DNA from 3 places in the Streptomyces sp. TLI_185 genome. Region 2 is predicted to be linked to each of the others. Evidence: predicted binding sites of a transcription regulator. Region 2 holds the regulator's gene; each other region holds the start of a gene.
The links. Region 2 encodes HrcA, which represses chaperone genes, less so after heat shock. Its sites were predicted from a motif close to TTNGCACTCNGNNNNNCNGAGTGCNAA; they were not measured.

Region 1 (5,175 bases), 2.5 Mb from region 2:
ACCAGATCTCGCAGGGTGACCGGGTGAGCACCCGGTGGACCTGGCGCGGTACCCAGACCGGTGAGTTCATGGGGCTCCCGGCCACCGGGAAGAACGTCGTCATGACCGGCACGACCCTCTTCCGGTGCAATGAGGAAGGGAAGATCGTCGAGGGCTGGTGGGAGTACGACCGGCTGGGGCTGATGGCGCAACTGGGCGCGCTGGAGGGGATGGAGCAGTAGCAGGACGGCGAAAGGCCCGGCACCCCTGGGGTGCCGGGCCTTCGTACCGACTACTGACCGATGTCAGTGGGCGTGGCCGTGGCCGTGGCCCGCAGCGGCCGGCTCTTCCTCTTCCTTCTTCTCGACGACCAGGGTCTCGGTCGTGAGCAGGAGGGAGGCGATGGAGGCGGCGTTCTCCAGGGCGGAGCGGGTGACCTTGACCGGGTCGATGACGCCGGCCTTGACCAGGTCGCCGTACTCGCCGGTGGCGGCGTTGAAGCCCTGGCCCTTCTCGAGCTCGGCGACCTTGGAGGTGATGACGTAGCCCTCCAGGCCGGCGTTCTCGGCGATCCAGCGCAGCGGCTCGACGACCGCGCGGCGGACGACGGCGACACCGGTGGCCTCGTCGCCGGTCTTGCCGAGGGAGCCCTCGAGCACCTTGGCGGCGTGGACCAGCGCGGAGCCACCACCGGAGACGATGCCCTCCTCGACCGCGGCGCGGGTCGCGGAGATGGCGTCCTCCAAACGGTGCTTCTTCTCCTTCAGCTCCACCTCGGTGGCGGCGCCGACCTTGATCACGCACACGCCGCCGGCCAGCTTCGCGAGGCGCTCCTGGAGCTTCTCGCGGTCCCAGTCGGAGTCCGTGTTCTCGATCTCGGCCTTGATCTGGGCGACGCGGCCCGTGACGTCCTCGGAGTTGCCGGCGCCGTCGACGACCGTGGTGTCGTCCTTGGTGACGGTGACGCGGCGGGCGGAGCCCAGCACGTCCAGGCCGACCTGGTCGAGCTTGAGGCCGACCTCCTCGGAGATGACGGTGGCGCCGGTGAGGATCGCCAGGTCCTGCAGCATCGCCTTGCGGCGGTCGCCGAAGCCGGGGGCCTTCACCGCGACGGCGTTGAAGGTGCCGCGGATCTTGTTGACGACCAGGGTGGACAGGGCCTCGCCCTCGACGTCCTCGGCGATGATCAGCAGCGGCTTGGAGGAGTTGGTCTGGATGACCTTCTCCAGCAGCGGCAGCAGGTCGGCGATCGAGGCGATCTTGCCCTGGTTGATCAGGATGTACGGGTCGTCGAGGACGGCCTCCATACGCTCCTGGTCCGTCACGAAGTACGGGGACAGGTAGCCCTTGTCGAAGGCCATGCCCTCGGTGAAGTCCAGCTCCAGACCGAAGGTGTTGGACTCCTCGACGGTGATGACACCGTCCTTGCCGACCTTGTCCATCGCCTCGGCGATGAGCTCGCCGACCTGCTGGTCCTGCGCGGAGAGCGCGGCCACGGCGGCGATGTCGGACTTCTCGTCGATCGGGCGGGCCGTCGCGAGGAGGTCCTCGGAGATGGCGGCCACCGCCGCGTCGATGCCCTTCTTCAGGGCGGCCGGGGAGGCACCGGCGGCGACGTTCTTCAGGCCCTCGCGCACCAGCGCCTGGGCGAGCACGGTGGCGGTGGTGGTGCCGTCACCCGCGATGTCGTTGGTCTTGGTCGCCACCTCCTTCACCAGCTGCGCGCCGAGGTTCTCGTACGGGTCCTCGACCTCGACCTCACGGGCGATGGTGACGCCGTCGTTGGTGATGGTGGGCGCGCCGAACTTCTTGTCGATGACGACGTTGCGGCCCTTGGGACCGATCGTCACCTTGACCGTGTCGGCCAGCTTGTTGACGCCGCGCTCGAGGGCGCGACGGGCGTCCTCGTCGAACTTCAGGATCTTCGCCATGACAGCGGGAGCCCTCTCGGATGTCTGTGGGTGAAAACGGCACTGCGCCCCGGGCGCCCGGCTTCTTGTTGGTCGCGGGGGCCAGGGGCGCAGCGTCAAGCAATGTGCTTCTCGAGGAAGCGGGGTGAACTACTTCTCGATGATCGCGAGGACGTCGCGAGCCGAGAGGACGAGGTACTCCTCGCCGTTGTACTTCACCTCGGTGCCGCCGTACTTGCTGTACAGCACGATGTCGCCGGTCTTGACGTCGAGCGGCAGGCGCTCGCCGTTCTCGAAGCGGCCCGGGCCCACGGCCAGGACGACGCCCTCCTGGGGCTTCTCCTTGGCGGTGTCCGGGATGACCAGGCCAGAGGCGGTGGTCTGCTCGGCGTCGAGCGGCTGGACCACGATGCGGTCCTCGAGCGGCTTGATGGCAACCTTGGAGCTGGTGGTCGTCACGATCCGACCTCCCCCTTCGGAGATCTCACGGGGTTAACTGTCTGAGGTGGCGACCAGGTGGATCCGTCGTCGCGGGTGCCGGACCTGCCCGTCGCGTAGTTGGCACTCGACTCTGCCGAGTGCCAGACCCGAGACTATGACCGCGATTAGCACTCGGTCAAGCGGAGTGCCAATGCGTGCGGCGCGTCGGCCGGGGGCTCGGGTGAACCGGGGGTTCGGTGGCCGTCCCGGGGGCTGCCGCCCCCAGACCCCCGCTCGGGCCTGAACGGCCTCGTCCTCAAACGCCGGACGGGCTGAGATTGCCCGGCCGGGGCTTTGAAAGTCGCCGGCCCCAGAAGTCAGCCCCCTTGGAAGTCAGCCGTAGTCCTCAGAAGTTCAGACGTAGTCCTCCGGGCGGCCCACCGTCAGGCCGTCCGCCTGCACCCGTCTCAGCAACCGCACCGTGCGCTCCCGCAGGGTCAGGCCCGAGCCCTCGTCCGGGTCGAGCGCCACGATGTCGCCCGGGCGCAGACGGTGGACACCGCGCAGATACGTCAGCTCGCCGCCTCCCGTCATCGACGCGCGCCACAGGACGAGGGCCGAGATGCCGCAGGCGGCTGCCGCCCGGCGGGTGGTGGTGTCGTAGGTGCCGTAGGGCGGGCGGAAGAGGCGGGGGCGGCTGCCGAAGCGGGACCGGAGTTTGTCCTGCTGGCCGCAGATCTCGGCGCGCTGGCCGGCGTAGGGCAGGCCGCGCGGGGCGGGGTGGTCGAGGGTGTGGTTCTGGATGCTCGCGCCGACCGACCGGAGGCGGGCGAAGTGGCCGTACCCGGGTCCGGCCACGCTGTCCGTGAGGAACATGCTGACCGGCAGCCGCAGTTCACCGACCAGGTCCACGAAGCGGGGGTCCTTCTCGGCGCCGTCGTCGTAGGTCAGGAAGACGACCCTGTCGTGGGTACGGATGCGGGAGACGACCGGGGGGGGAGGGCCGAACCCGCCGTACGGGCCCGCGTTGCCCGAGGCGGCTTCGGGGCGGGCAGCGGCGGGGCCGTGAGGCCCCAGCGGCGATGGGGGTCCCCCCGCTCGAGCGAAGCCGAGAGTGGGGGAGGCCGCCGGGGTGTTCCGGCGGGCCTGTGCGGCCGCACGCGCTGGGCCGCCTTCTCGCCCAGCCGTTCGATGGGGTCGACGGACTGGGCGCAGCCGGTGAGGAGCGCGCACGCCAGGACGCCGGCCGCCAGGCCCTTCGGGCTCACAGGTAGTCCTCCAGGCGGGCCACCGCGTATCCCTCGGCCGTGACCCTGTTCAGGAAGCGGCGCATGTCGTCGACCATCGTGCCGTTCCACTCGTCACGGCCGCGGAAGTGGGTGAGCACGATGTCACCGGGGTGCAGGTCCCGGTCGTCCTCGCGGTACTCCCAGTGGTCGACGAAGACCTCCTCGTCCCAGATGGGCGCGTACTTGATGCCGCAGGACTTGGCGGCGCGCAGGGTGTCCTGGTTGTAGTTGCCGAAGGGCGGGCGGAAGAGGGTCGGGCGCCTGCCGAACTGCTTCCTCATGATCGCCTGCATGCCGCAGATCTCGTGCTTCTGCTCCCGGTACGACAGCCCCGGCAGGTAGGGGTGGGTGAGGGTGTGGTTGTTGAGGGTCACGCCCTCGGACTGCATTCGGCGGAAGTAGGCGTAGTCGTCCTTCACCAGGAAGTTGCTGAGGAAGGCGGAGTACGGGATCTTCAGATCGCTCATCATCCGCAGGAACGCCGGGTCCTTCTCGGCGCCGTCGTCGATGGTCAGGAAGACCACCTTCTGCTTGGTGGGGACGGTCGTGAAGACGGGCGGAAGGTTCAGCTCCTCCTGGTCGTCCACTTCGAAGCCCCTGCGGGCCCTGATCTTCGGCTTCTTCGCGGGCGGCGGCGGAGCCGTCAGGGGGACCTTCGCCAGGTCCCAGCGGCGCGCCGCGGCGGCGCGGGCGATGTACGCGCTGCGCAGCTTCGTGGCGTAGGAGTCCAGGGCGCGGGCCGGGGGCGCCTGCAGGGGCTGCTCCTGGCCGGGGGCCGGGCGCACCGGCGGGCCGCCGAACTGTGCACAGCCCGAGGCGATGGCCGCGACGGCGAGCACGGCGATTCCACCGCGGAGCCATGTCACCCCATAAGCGCGATTTTTATCGTTTTGTACTACTGCTCGCATGGTGCCGGATCATCGCAGCCCGCTGCCGGGATCCCCGCCCGCCACGCGGCCGGAGGCGCACCGTCCACCGACTGGCCCACAATGGGCCGGTGAACGACCTCGCTGACCTGCTCACCCCCGAAGGCCGCGCCCTCCTCGACGAGGTGCGCGGCACGGGCCCGGCCGACGAGCTCGCCGTCGCCACCCGGCTGCGCCGCGAACACCCCGCCGAGCTGGTGTCGGCGGCGATCGGGCAGGCACGGCTGCGGCAGCGGGCGGCGGCCAAGTTCGGCGCCGAGGACGCGGAGCGGATGTTCTTCACACCGAACGGGGTGGAGCAGTCGACGCGGGCGAGCGTCGCCACGTACCGGGCCGAGCGACTGAAGGCGCTGGGTGTCACCTCACTTGCCGACCTGTGCTGCGGGATCGGCGGCGATGCCATCGCGCTCGCCCGGGCAGGGATCCGGGTGCTCGCCGTGGACCGGGATCCGGCGACGGCGGCCGTGGCGCGCGCGAACGCCGATGCGCTCGGGCTCGCCGGGCTGATCGAGGTGCGGGAGGCGGACGTCACTGAGGTGGACACGTCCGGCTACGACGCCGTGTTCGTCGACCCGGCCCGGCGGGGCGGGCGCGGCCGCATCTTCGACCCGCAGGCCTACTCGCCACCCCTGTCGTGGGCGGTCGGGGCCG
Region 2 (5,175 bases):
AGGAGCCGGTCCAGAGCGGCCGGCCAGTGCGACGGTACGGCGTCGGATCCGGCCTGCGGTTCGCCGGACTCCTCCACCAGGTCGCCGCAGAAGACGACCTCAGGGGAGCCGGGCACCAGCACCGCCAGATCGTGGGCCGAGTGGCCCGGCCCGACGTTCGCCAGCAGCACCTGCAGGCCGCCGCCCAGGTCGAGGGTCCACTCGCCGGAGACGTGATGCCGGGGCGCGACCAGGGCGTCGACCGCCTCCTCGGCCAGGCGCGCGTCCAGCCCGTTGCCCACCGCGTCCGCCCGCAGCTCCTCGCGCGCGTGCCGGGCCTCGAAGACCGTGTCCATGCCCACCGCGCCGTACACCTCCGCGCCCGCGAACGCCGCCGCCCCGAGGACATGGTCGAAATGAGGATGCGTGAGCGCGAGATGAGTCACACGGTGACCGGCCAGCTCCTGCGCCTCGGCACGCAACCGTGCGCCCTCCGCGAGGCTCGACCCCGCGTCGATCAAGAGCGCCGTGCTCTCCCCGACGACCAGCCCCGTCGTGCAGTCCCAGCCCGGAAGCCGGCACCGGCCGACACCGGCAGCCAGCCGCTCCCACCCCAGCTCTTCCCAAGTCACCGTCATACGGCGACGCTAGCGGTACGCCCCGTTCAACAGGGGCCGACCTTGCCCCGGGTGTACCCCACCGCCGTACACTGGCCGGTAACGGCTGGCACTCGGACGGACAGAGTGCCAGGCGAAGCGCCTAGGGGACGACTTCTGGAGGTGTGCGCTAGATGCTGAGTGAACGACGGCTCCAGGTGCTGCGCGCCATCGTCCAGGACTATGTCGGCACCGAGGAGCCGGTGGGGTCGAAGGCCCTGACCGAGCGGCACAACCTCGGCGTTTCCCCGGCGACGGTCCGCAACGACATGGCGGCCCTGGAGGACGAGGGGTTCATCGCTCAGCCGCACACCAGCGCCGGGCGCATCCCCACCGACAAGGGCTACCGGCTGTTCGTCGACAAGCTCGCGGGCGTCAAGCCCATGTCCGCGCCCGAGAAGCGGGCGATCCAGAACTTCCTCGACGGCGCCGTCGATCTCGACGATGTGGTGGCGCGGACGGTTCGGCTGCTCGCCCAGCTCACCCGGCAGGTCGCCGTCGTCCAGTACCCGTCCCTGACCCGCTCGACCGTGCGGCACGTGGAGCTGCTCTCGCTCGCCCCCGCCCGCGTGATGCTCGTGCTGATCACCGACACCGGCCGGGTCGAGCAGCGCATGATCGACTGCCCGGCGCCGTTCGGGGAGGCCTCGCTCGCGGATCTGCGGGCGCGGCTCAACAGCCGGGTCGCGGGCCGTCGCTTCACCGACGTCCCCCGGCTCGTGGAAGACCTGCCCGAAGGCTTCGACGTCGAGGACCGGGGTACGGTCTCGACAGTGCTCTCCACTCTTCTGGAGACACTGGTCGAGGAGAACGAGGAACGGCTGATGATCGGCGGCACCGCCAATCTGACCCGTTTCGGACATGACTTCCCCCTCACCATCCGCCCCGTCCTGGAGGCGCTGGAGGAGCAGGTCGTGCTCCTCAAGTTGCTTGGTGAGGCGGGGGATTCGGGCATGACGGTGCGCATCGGGCACGAGAACGCCTATGAGGGACTCAACTCCACTTCAGTGGTGTCGGTCGGCTACGGTTCGGGCAACGAGGCGGTCGCCAAGCTCGGCGTGGTCGGACCGACCCGCATGGATTACCCGGGAACGATGGGAGCGGTACGCGCAGTGGCACGGTACGTCGGACAGATCCTGGCGGAGTCGTAAGTGGCCACGGACTACTACGCCGTTCTCGGCGTGCGCCGCGACGCGTCGCAGGAAGAGATCAAGAAGGCCTTCCGGCGGCTCGCGCGCGAGCTGCACCCGGACGTCAACCCGGATCCGAAGACCCAGGAGCGGTTCAAGGAGATCAACGCCGCTTACGAGGTGCTCTCGGACCCGCAGAAGAAGCAGGTCTACGACCTCGGCGGCGACCCGCTCTCGCAGGCGGGCGGCGCCGGTGCGGGCGGCTTCGGCGCGGGTGGCTTCGGGAACTTCTCGGACATCATGGACGCGTTCTTCGGTACGGCGTCCCAGCGCGGCCCGCGCTCGCGCACGCGCCGGGGCCAGGACGCGATGATCCGGCTGGAGATCGAGCTCGACGAGGCGGCCTTCGGTACGACCAAGGACATCCAGGTCGACACGGCGATCGTCTGCTCCACCTGTAACGGTGAGGGTGCGGCGCCGGGTACCTCCGCCCAGACGTGTGACATGTGCCGCGGTCGCGGTGAGGTGTCGCAGGTGACGCGGTCCTTCCTGGGCCAGGTCATGACCTCGCGTCCCTGCCCGCAGTGCCAGGGCTTCGGCACGGTCGTTCCGACGCCGTGCCCGGAGTGCGCGGGCGACGGTCGCGTACGGTCCCGCCGTACGCTCACGGTCAAGATCCCGGCCGGTGTCGACAACGGCACCCGCATCCAGCTCGCGGGCGAGGGCGAGGTCGGGCCCGGCGGCGGTCCCGCCGGTGACCTGTACGTCGAGATCCACGAGCTGCCGCACCCCACCTTCCAGCGGCGCGGCGACGACCTGCACTGCACGGTCACCATCCCGATGACGGCCGCGTCCCTCGGCACCAAGGTGCCGCTGGAGACGCTGGACGGCATGGAGGAGGTCGACATCCGGCCAGGCACCCAGTCCGGCCAGTCGATCCCGCTGCACGGCCGGGGTGTCACGCATCTGCGCGGCGGCGGTCGAGGGGACCTCATCGTGCACGTGGAGGTCCAGACCCCGACGAAGCTGGATCCCGAGCAGGAGCGGTTGCTGCGGGAGCTTGCCAAGCTGCGGGGTGAGGAGCGGCCGACGGGGCAGTTCCAGCCGGGGCAGCAGGGGTTGTTCTCGCGGTTGAAGGATGCGTTCAACGGGCGGTGACGGGGGTGGCTGCGGGTGGTTTTCTCGCCCCCGCCGCCCCTTCCCTTCCCGTCCCAGGGGGCTGCGCCCCCAGACCCCCGCTTTCGGCCTGAACGGCCTCGTCCTCAAACGCCGGACGGGCTGAAATACACCGACCGGCAGGGAGACGTGCCGTAGGCCTATGCCTGCGGACGGCCGGATTCGGACTTGTTCGGAGGACGTGACAACATGCCGTCATGTCCTCCGCGCTGACCGATCTCTTCCCTCATCCGATCGTGCAGGCCCCCATGGCGGGCGGTGTCTCGGTGCCGCATCTGGCCGCCGCCGTGTGCGAGGCCGGGGGGCTCGGGTTTCTCGCCGCCGGGTACAAGACGGCCGACGGCGTGTACCAGGAGATCAAGCAGCTGCGGAGCCTCACGAGCCGCCCCTTCGGCGTGAACCTCTTCATGCCCCAGCCCGAGTACGCCGACCCTGGCGCCGTGGAGATCTACGCCCACCAGCTGGCCGGAGAGGCCGCCTGGTACGAGACCGAGCTCGGCGATCCGGACAGCGGCCGCGACGACGCCTACGACTCCAAGCTCGCCGTGCTGCTCGACAACCCCGTGCCGGTGGTCTCCTTCCACTTCGGGGTCCCGAGCCGCGAGATCCTCGACTCCCTGCGCCGGGCGGGTACCTTCACGTTGGTCACCGCGACCACCCCTGAGGAGGCCCTCGCCGTGCAGCTGGCCGGCGCCGACGCGGTGATCGTGCAGGGCGTGGAGGCCGGCGGCCACCAGGGCACGCACCGGGACAACCCGGAGGCGGACGGCACCGGCATCGGGCTGCTCTCGCTCGTCGCCCAGGTCCGCGAGACCGTGGGCATCCCGATCGTCGCCGCCGGCGGCATCATGCGCGGCGGCCAGATCGCCGCGGCGCTGGCGGCGGGCGCGAGCGCCGCCCAGCTCGGCACGGCGTTCCTCGCCACCCCGGAGTCCGGCGCGAACGCCGTCCACAAGCAGGCGCTGACCAACCCGCTGTTCGTGCGCACGGAGCTGACCCGCGCGTTCTCCGGCCGCCCGGCCCGCGGCCTGGTCAACCGCTTCCTGCGCGAGCACGGCCCGTACGCCCCCGCCGCCTACCCGGAGGTCCACCACCTCACCTCGCCCCTGCGCAAGAAGGCCGCCGCCTCCGGCGACGCACAGGGCATGGCGCTGTGGGCGGGGCAGGGGCACCGCATGGCGCGTGAACTCCCGGCCGGGCAGCTGGTCGAGGTCCTGGCCGCCGAGATCGACATGGCCAGGACAGCGTTGTCGGGCAAGGGGGACCTGCGATGACTGCGCCGGTGTTCGTCGTCGACTCGCTGGCAGACGTGGGGCCCGGCTCGATCGTCGAACTGGACGGGCCCGAAGGGCGGCACGCGGTGTCCGTACGGCGGCTGCAGCCCGGCGAGGACGTGGTGCTGACGGACGGTCTGGGCCGCGGTGCCGCCGGTGCGGTCGTCCGTACGGAGGGCAAGGACCGGCTGTTCGTCGAGCCCGTCGAGTTCCCGGTCGAGCCTGAGCCCAGCCCTCGGATCACCGTCGTCCAGGCCCTCCCCAAGGGGGACCGTGGCGAGCTGGCCGTCGAGACGATGACCGAGACCGGCGTAGATGCGATCGTGCCGTGGTCGGCAGCCCGCTGCATCACCCAGTGGAAGGGCGAGAGGGGCCTGAAGGCCCTGGCGAAATGGCGGGCCACCGCCCGCGAGGCCGGCAAGCAGTCCCGCCGGCTGCGCTTCCCCGAGGTCGCGGACGCGGCAACGACCAAGCAGGTTGCCGCACTTCTCGCCAAAGCCGACTTCGCCGCCGTACTGCACGAGGACCGCGACTACGGCAGTGAGCCGCTGGCGACCGCCGAACTCCCCTCCGCGGGCGAGATCGTGCTGGTCGTGGGCCCCGAAGGGGGCGTCTCCGAACAGGAGTTGGCGCTCTTCGAGGAGGCGGGTGCCAAGGCGTACCGGCTCGGGCGTAGCGTGCTGCGTACATCGACCGCGGGCACCGCGGCGACCGCCCTGCTCCTGGGCCGCACCGGCCGCTGGTCCTGAACGATCACGGGGGAACCCCATGGAACTCGCCCAAGTCCGGCTCCTCGTCAGCGACTTCGCCGCCTGCTACCGCTTCTACGCCGAGGTCCTCGGCCTCAAACCGCAGTCGGGTGCGACCGCGGGCCCGTACGAGAAATTCAGCCCGGCCACCGGCTCGGCGGGCATCGCACTCCAGGACCGTTCGATGATGGCCGAGGTCCTGAACGAGCTG
Region 3 (5,175 bases), 1.2 Mb from region 2:
GATGAAGTCCCCGTCGAGCCCGACCGACCCGACGGTGATGGTCGGCTTGCCCGTCAGCTTCTTCGTCCACCCGGCGAGGTTGAGGTCGGAGCCCTCGAACTCCGGCAGCCAGTACCGCCGCGTAGAGGCATGGAACGCATCGACACCGGCCGCGGCCAGCGGCGCGAGGATGGCCTCCAGCTCCTCCGGCGTCTCGGCGAGACGCGCGTCGTACGCCTCCTGCTTCCACTGCGAGTACCGGAACAGCACCGGGAACTCCGGCGAGACGGCCTCCCGCACGGCCGCCACGATCTCCGCCGCGAACTTCGTACGGGCCACGGGGTCGCCGCCGTACGCGTCCGTACGACGGTTGGTGCCGGCCCACAGGAACTGGTCGAGGAGGTAGCCGTGCGCGCCGTGCAGCTCGATGCCGTCGAAGCCGATGCGCTCGGCGGCGACCGCGGACTCGACGAACGCGCCGATGACGGCGTCGATGTCGGCCTGGGTCATCGGGGTCGCGTCCTCGACGCCCGTGACGCGCAGACCGGAGGGGCCGTGCGAGGGGGCGTCCGGGTAGGGGGCCTCGCCCTGGTTGCGGACCGTGCCGATGTGCCACAGCTGCGGAACGATCGTGCCGCCCGCCGTATGCACCGCCTCGGCGACCTTCTGCCAGCCGGCGAGCTGGTCCTCGCCGTGGAACCGCGGGACACGGTCGCTCTGGCCGGCCGACTCGTGGCCGACGTAGGTGCCCTCGGTGACGATCAGCCCGACGCCGGCGGCGGCCCGGCGGGCGTAGTACGACACCACGTCCTCGCCGGGCACGCCGCCCGGGGAGAACATGCGCGTCATGGGCGCCATCACGATGCGGTTGGGGACGGTCAGGCCGTTGATCGCGGTGGGCCGGGAAAGTATCTCGGCTGCGCGGGAGGGGGCGGTGGTCACGTGGGTGGGCTCCTCGGGCGGGGGCTGCGTTAACCGATTGGTATGTGCACACGCATTATTGCGCCCACTTAAGCAACTCTGCTATGACCTCGAACACGCCCGAGGGCGGCACCCCCTGTTTCCAGGGAGTGCCGCCCTCGGTGGAACCCGGATCAGCCAGTGGCCGATCAGAAGTCCATGTCACCGCCCGGCATACCGCCACCGGCGGGCGCGGCGGCCTTCTCCGGCTTGTCGGCGATGACGGCCTCGGTGGTGAGGAAGAGCGCGGCGATGGAGGCGGCGTTCTGCAGGGCAGAGCGCGTGACCTTCGCCGGGTCGATGATGCCTTCCTTGACCAGGTCGACGTACTCGCCGGTCGCGGCGTTGAGGCCGTGACCCGGGGTGAGGTTGCGGACCTTCTCCACCACGACGCCACCCTCGAGGCCGGCGTTCACGGCGATCTGCTTCAGCGGGGCCTCGAGCGCGATGCGCACGGCGTTGGCGCCGGTCGCCTCGTCACCCTCGAGGTCCAGCTTCTCGAAGACGGAGGACGCCTGGATGAGCGCGACGCCACCACCGGCGACGATGCCCTCCTCGACGGCGGCCTTCGCGTTGCGGACGGCGTCCTCGATGCGGTGCTTGCGCTCCTTGAGCTCCACCTCGGTCGCGGCACCGGCCTTGATGACGGCGACGCCACCGGCGAGCTTCGCCAGGCGCTCCTGCAGCTTCTCGCGGTCGTAGTCCGAGTCGCTGTTCTCGATCTCGGCGCGGATCTGGTTGACGCGGCCCTGCACCTGCTCCGAGGAGCCGGCACCGTCGACGATGGTGGTCTCGTCCTTGGTGATGACGACCTTGCGGGCCTTGCCCAGGAGGTCCAGGGAGGTGTTCTCGAGCTTGAGACCGACCTCCTCGGAGATGACCTCGCCACCGGTGAGGATGGCGATGTCGTTCAGCATCGCCTTGCGGCGGTCACCGAAGCCCGGGGCCTTGACCGCGACGGACTTGAAGGTGCCGCGGATCTTGTTGACGACCAGGGTCGAAAGGGCCTCGCCCTCGACGTCCTCGGCGATGATCAGCAGCGGCTTGCCCGACTGCATGACCTTCTCCAGGAGCGGGAGCAGGTCCTTGACGGAACCGATCTTGGAGTTGGCGATCAGGATGTACGGGTCGTCGAGCGACGCCTCCATCCGCTCCATGTCGGTGGCGAAGTACGCCGAGATGTAGCCCTTGTCGAAGCGCATACCCTCGGTGAGCTCCAGCTCCAGACCGAAGGTCTGGGACTCCTCGACGGTGATGACGCCTTCCTTGCCGACCTTGTCCATGGCCTCGGCGATGAGCTCGCCGATCTGGGTGTCGGCGGCGGAGATGGAGGCCGTGGAAGCGATCTGCTCCTTGGTCTCGACATCCTTGGCCTGCTCGAGCAGGGCACCGGAGACGGCCTCGACGGCCTTCTCGATACCGCGCTTGAGGGCCATCGGGTTGGCGCCGGCGGCTACGTTACGCAGGCCTTCCTTGACGAGGGCCTGGGCGAGAACGGTCGCGGTGGTCGTACCGTCACCGGCGACGTCGTCCGTCTTCTTGGCGACTTCCTTGACCAGCTCGGCGCCGATCTTCTCGTACGGGTCCTCGAGCTCGATCTCCTTGGCGATGGAGACACCATCGTTGGTGATCGTGGGGGCGCCCCACTTCTTCTCGAGGACGACGTTGCGGCCCTTGGGGCCGAGCGTCACCTTCACGGCGTCCGCGAGCTGGTTCATGCCGCGCTCGAGGCCGCGCCGCGCCTCCTCGTCGAACGCGATGATCTTGGCCATGTGAAGTGGTCCCTCCAGGACTGGGGGTGATTCCTTCGGACCGCGCCCGCGCCCGCGACGGACGGCTCGCACACCTCGTGGTTCCTTGCCCCACCTGGCCTGCGGGCCTCACCGACCCGGTCCATCTTTGTCACTCTCACCTTCAGAGTGCTAACGCCAATGATTAGCACTCGACCCATGCGAGTGCAAGCGGCTCTCGGGGACTGGCCAGGCGCCTCCGGGGTACGCCCCGGGTCCTCCGGGCATGCCGAAGGGCCCGCCCCCTCAGGTGCGGACCCTTCGATCAAGAACAGAAGAACGTCGCTGCAGTTAACCCGGCGCGTGCTTCAGCCGGCCGCCAGTCGGACCATGTCCGCCTGCGGCCCCTTCTGGCCCTGCGAGATCTCGAAATCGACCCGCTGACCCTCTTCCAGGGTGCGGTAGCCGTCCATCTGAATCGCACTGTAGTGGACGAAAACATCCGCACCACCGTCGACCGCGATGAAGCCGTACCCCTTCTCCGCGTTGAACCACTTGACGGTGCCCTGAGCCATGCCTAACTCCCCTATTACTGGCCCTTGCACAGATCCACACTTCGCGGATCCGGGTCAGACCTCACCCCCCACGGTTGGGGGCGTGCGCCGGAACGCGTCGACCGCGGCTGAATGTATCTGTCCAACTGCCGTCTGCAACAGGTCAATCGGACGAGAATTCCGGGCACGACCGGTCGGGACTTTACGGAGAATTCGCCTGAATTCAGGGCAAGTCGGGCCCCATAAATGGAGCATAAGACGCAAAAAACCTGCACACTTTGGCTACTTCTCGCTGCCCGAGAAGCGAGAACTCATATGCATCCGGCAAGCGGAGTCGAGCAGGTTCCCCAACTGTACCGTGCTCAACCATGCAGAATTGCCCCCTCCGCTTCTCTCACGGAGGGGGCAATTCGATGAACTCTTGGTAACCGACGTTACCGACGGTAATAATCGGTCGTCCGACCTGTTTCGGTCAGCCTCCGGCGACGGCCGGGATGATCGAGACGCCCGCCCCGTCCGGAGTCGCCGTCTCCAGCCCCTGCTCGAACCGCACGTCGTCGTCGTTCACGTACACGTTGACGAACCGCCGCAGCTTGCCCTGGTCGTCCAGAACACGGGCGGCGATACCGGTGTGGTTCTTCTCCAGATCGGCAATGACCTCGCCGAGGGTCCCACCTTCGGCGGTGACCTCGGCCTGCCCGCCGGTGTAGGTGCGGAGAATGGTGGGGATGCGGACGTTGACGCTCATGCTTTAGACCTCCGGTCAGGTACAGCGCCCCGATAGGGGCGCGGGGCTGTGTTGGATTTGCGGCTACCGCCGCGTGAGCGCGACCGGCCCCCACAGTCCCGCAGACAGACAACTACCTCTTAGGCGAGCCCAGCCTCACGGAACGACTCAAGGCTGGGGCGAATCGTCGCCGTGAGCCCGGTGCCGGCGACCGCGTCGAGGGTCTTGAGACCGTCACCGGTGTTGAGTACGACCGTAGTCAGGGCCGGATTGAGGACACCGTTCTCGATCAGCTTGCGCGTCACACCAACGGTCACCCCACCGGCGGTCTCCGCAAAGATCCCCTCAGTGCGCGCGAGCAGCCGAATCGCATCGACGATCTGCTCGTCGTTGACATCCTCCACCGCCCCGCCGGTACGGCGAGCAATGTCGAGGACATAGGGCCCATCCGCCGGGTTCCCGATCGCCAGCGACTTGGCGATCGTGTTCGGCTTCTGCGGCCGCACCACGTCGTGCCCGGCCTTGTAGGCCACCGACACCGGCGAACACCCCTCCGCCTGCGCCCCGAAGATCTTGTACGGCTTGTCCTCGACGAGGCCGAGCTTGATCAGCTCCTGCAGACCCTTGTCGATCTTCGTGAGCTGCGAGCCGGAGGCGATCGGCACGACCAGCTGGTCCGGCAGCTGCCAGCCGAGCTGCTCGCAGATCTCGTACGCCAGGGTCTTGGAGCCCTCCGCGTAGTACGGCCGCAGGTTGACGTTGACGAAGCCCCAGCCCTCGCCGGCCGGGTCGCCGATCAGCTCGGAGCAGAAGCGGTTCACGTCGTCGTAGTTGCCGTCGATGCCGACGAGCTCGCCGCCGTAGACCGCGGCCATGACGACCTTGCCCTGCTCCAGGTCGTGCGGGATGAACACGCAGGAACGGAAGCCGGCGCGGGCGGCCGCGGCACCCACCGCACCGGCCAGGTTGCCGGTGGACGAGCAGGACAGGGTGGTGAAGTTGAAGGCGCGGGCGGCCTCGATGGCCTGGGCGACGACCCGGTCCTTGAAGGAGTGCGTCGGGTTGCCGGAGTCGTCCTTGACGTACAGACCGCCGGTCACGCCCAGCTCGCGGGCGAGGTTGTCGGCCTTGACGAGCTTGGTCCAGCCGGGGTTGATGTTCGGCTTGTCCGCCACGTCCGCCGGGACGGGCAGCAGGGGCGCGTAGCGCCAGATGTTCGCGGGAC

Region 1: a site for HrcA is predicted at 2,495-2,521, ahead of groES (co-chaperone GroES). Genes of this name have one in related genera too.
Region 3: a site for HrcA is predicted at 2,875-2,901, ahead of groL (chaperonin GroEL). Genes of this name have one in related genera too.

Annotation. Positions count from the first base shown of each region.
Region 1 covers NZ_RKRB01000001.1:6,152,207-6,157,381, reverse strand. Annotated here, with positions in the region: gene EDD92_RS28545 (ester cyclase) at 1-221, shown strand, start outside; gene groL (chaperonin GroEL) at 285-1,910, opposite strand; gene groES (co-chaperone GroES) at 2,040-2,348, opposite strand; partial or broken gene EDD92_RS28530 (polysaccharide deacetylase family protein) at 2,724-3,577, opposite strand; gene EDD92_RS28525 (polysaccharide deacetylase family protein) at 3,574-4,506, opposite strand; gene EDD92_RS28520 (class I SAM-dependent methyltransferase) at 4,596-5,175, shown strand, end outside.
Region 2 covers NZ_RKRB01000001.1:3,635,872-3,641,046, reverse strand. Annotated here, with positions in the region: gene EDD92_RS16620 (MBL fold metallo-hydrolase) at 1-617, opposite strand, end outside; gene hrcA (heat-inducible transcriptional repressor HrcA) at 770-1,786, shown strand; gene dnaJ (molecular chaperone DnaJ) at 1,787-2,923, shown strand; gene EDD92_RS16605 (nitronate monooxygenase) at 3,139-4,215, shown strand; gene EDD92_RS16600 (16S rRNA (uracil(1498)-N(3))-methyltransferase) at 4,212-4,964, shown strand; gene EDD92_RS16595 (VOC family protein) at 4,984-5,175, shown strand, end outside.
Region 3 covers NZ_RKRB01000001.1:4,794,167-4,799,341, forward strand. Annotated here, with positions in the region: gene EDD92_RS21945 (NADH:flavin oxidoreductase) at 1-921, opposite strand, end outside; gene groL (chaperonin GroEL) at 1,089-2,711, opposite strand; gene EDD92_RS21955 (cold-shock protein) at 3,038-3,244, opposite strand; gene EDD92_RS21960 (MoaD/ThiS family protein) at 3,696-3,971, opposite strand; gene thrC (threonine synthase) at 4,091-5,175, opposite strand, start outside.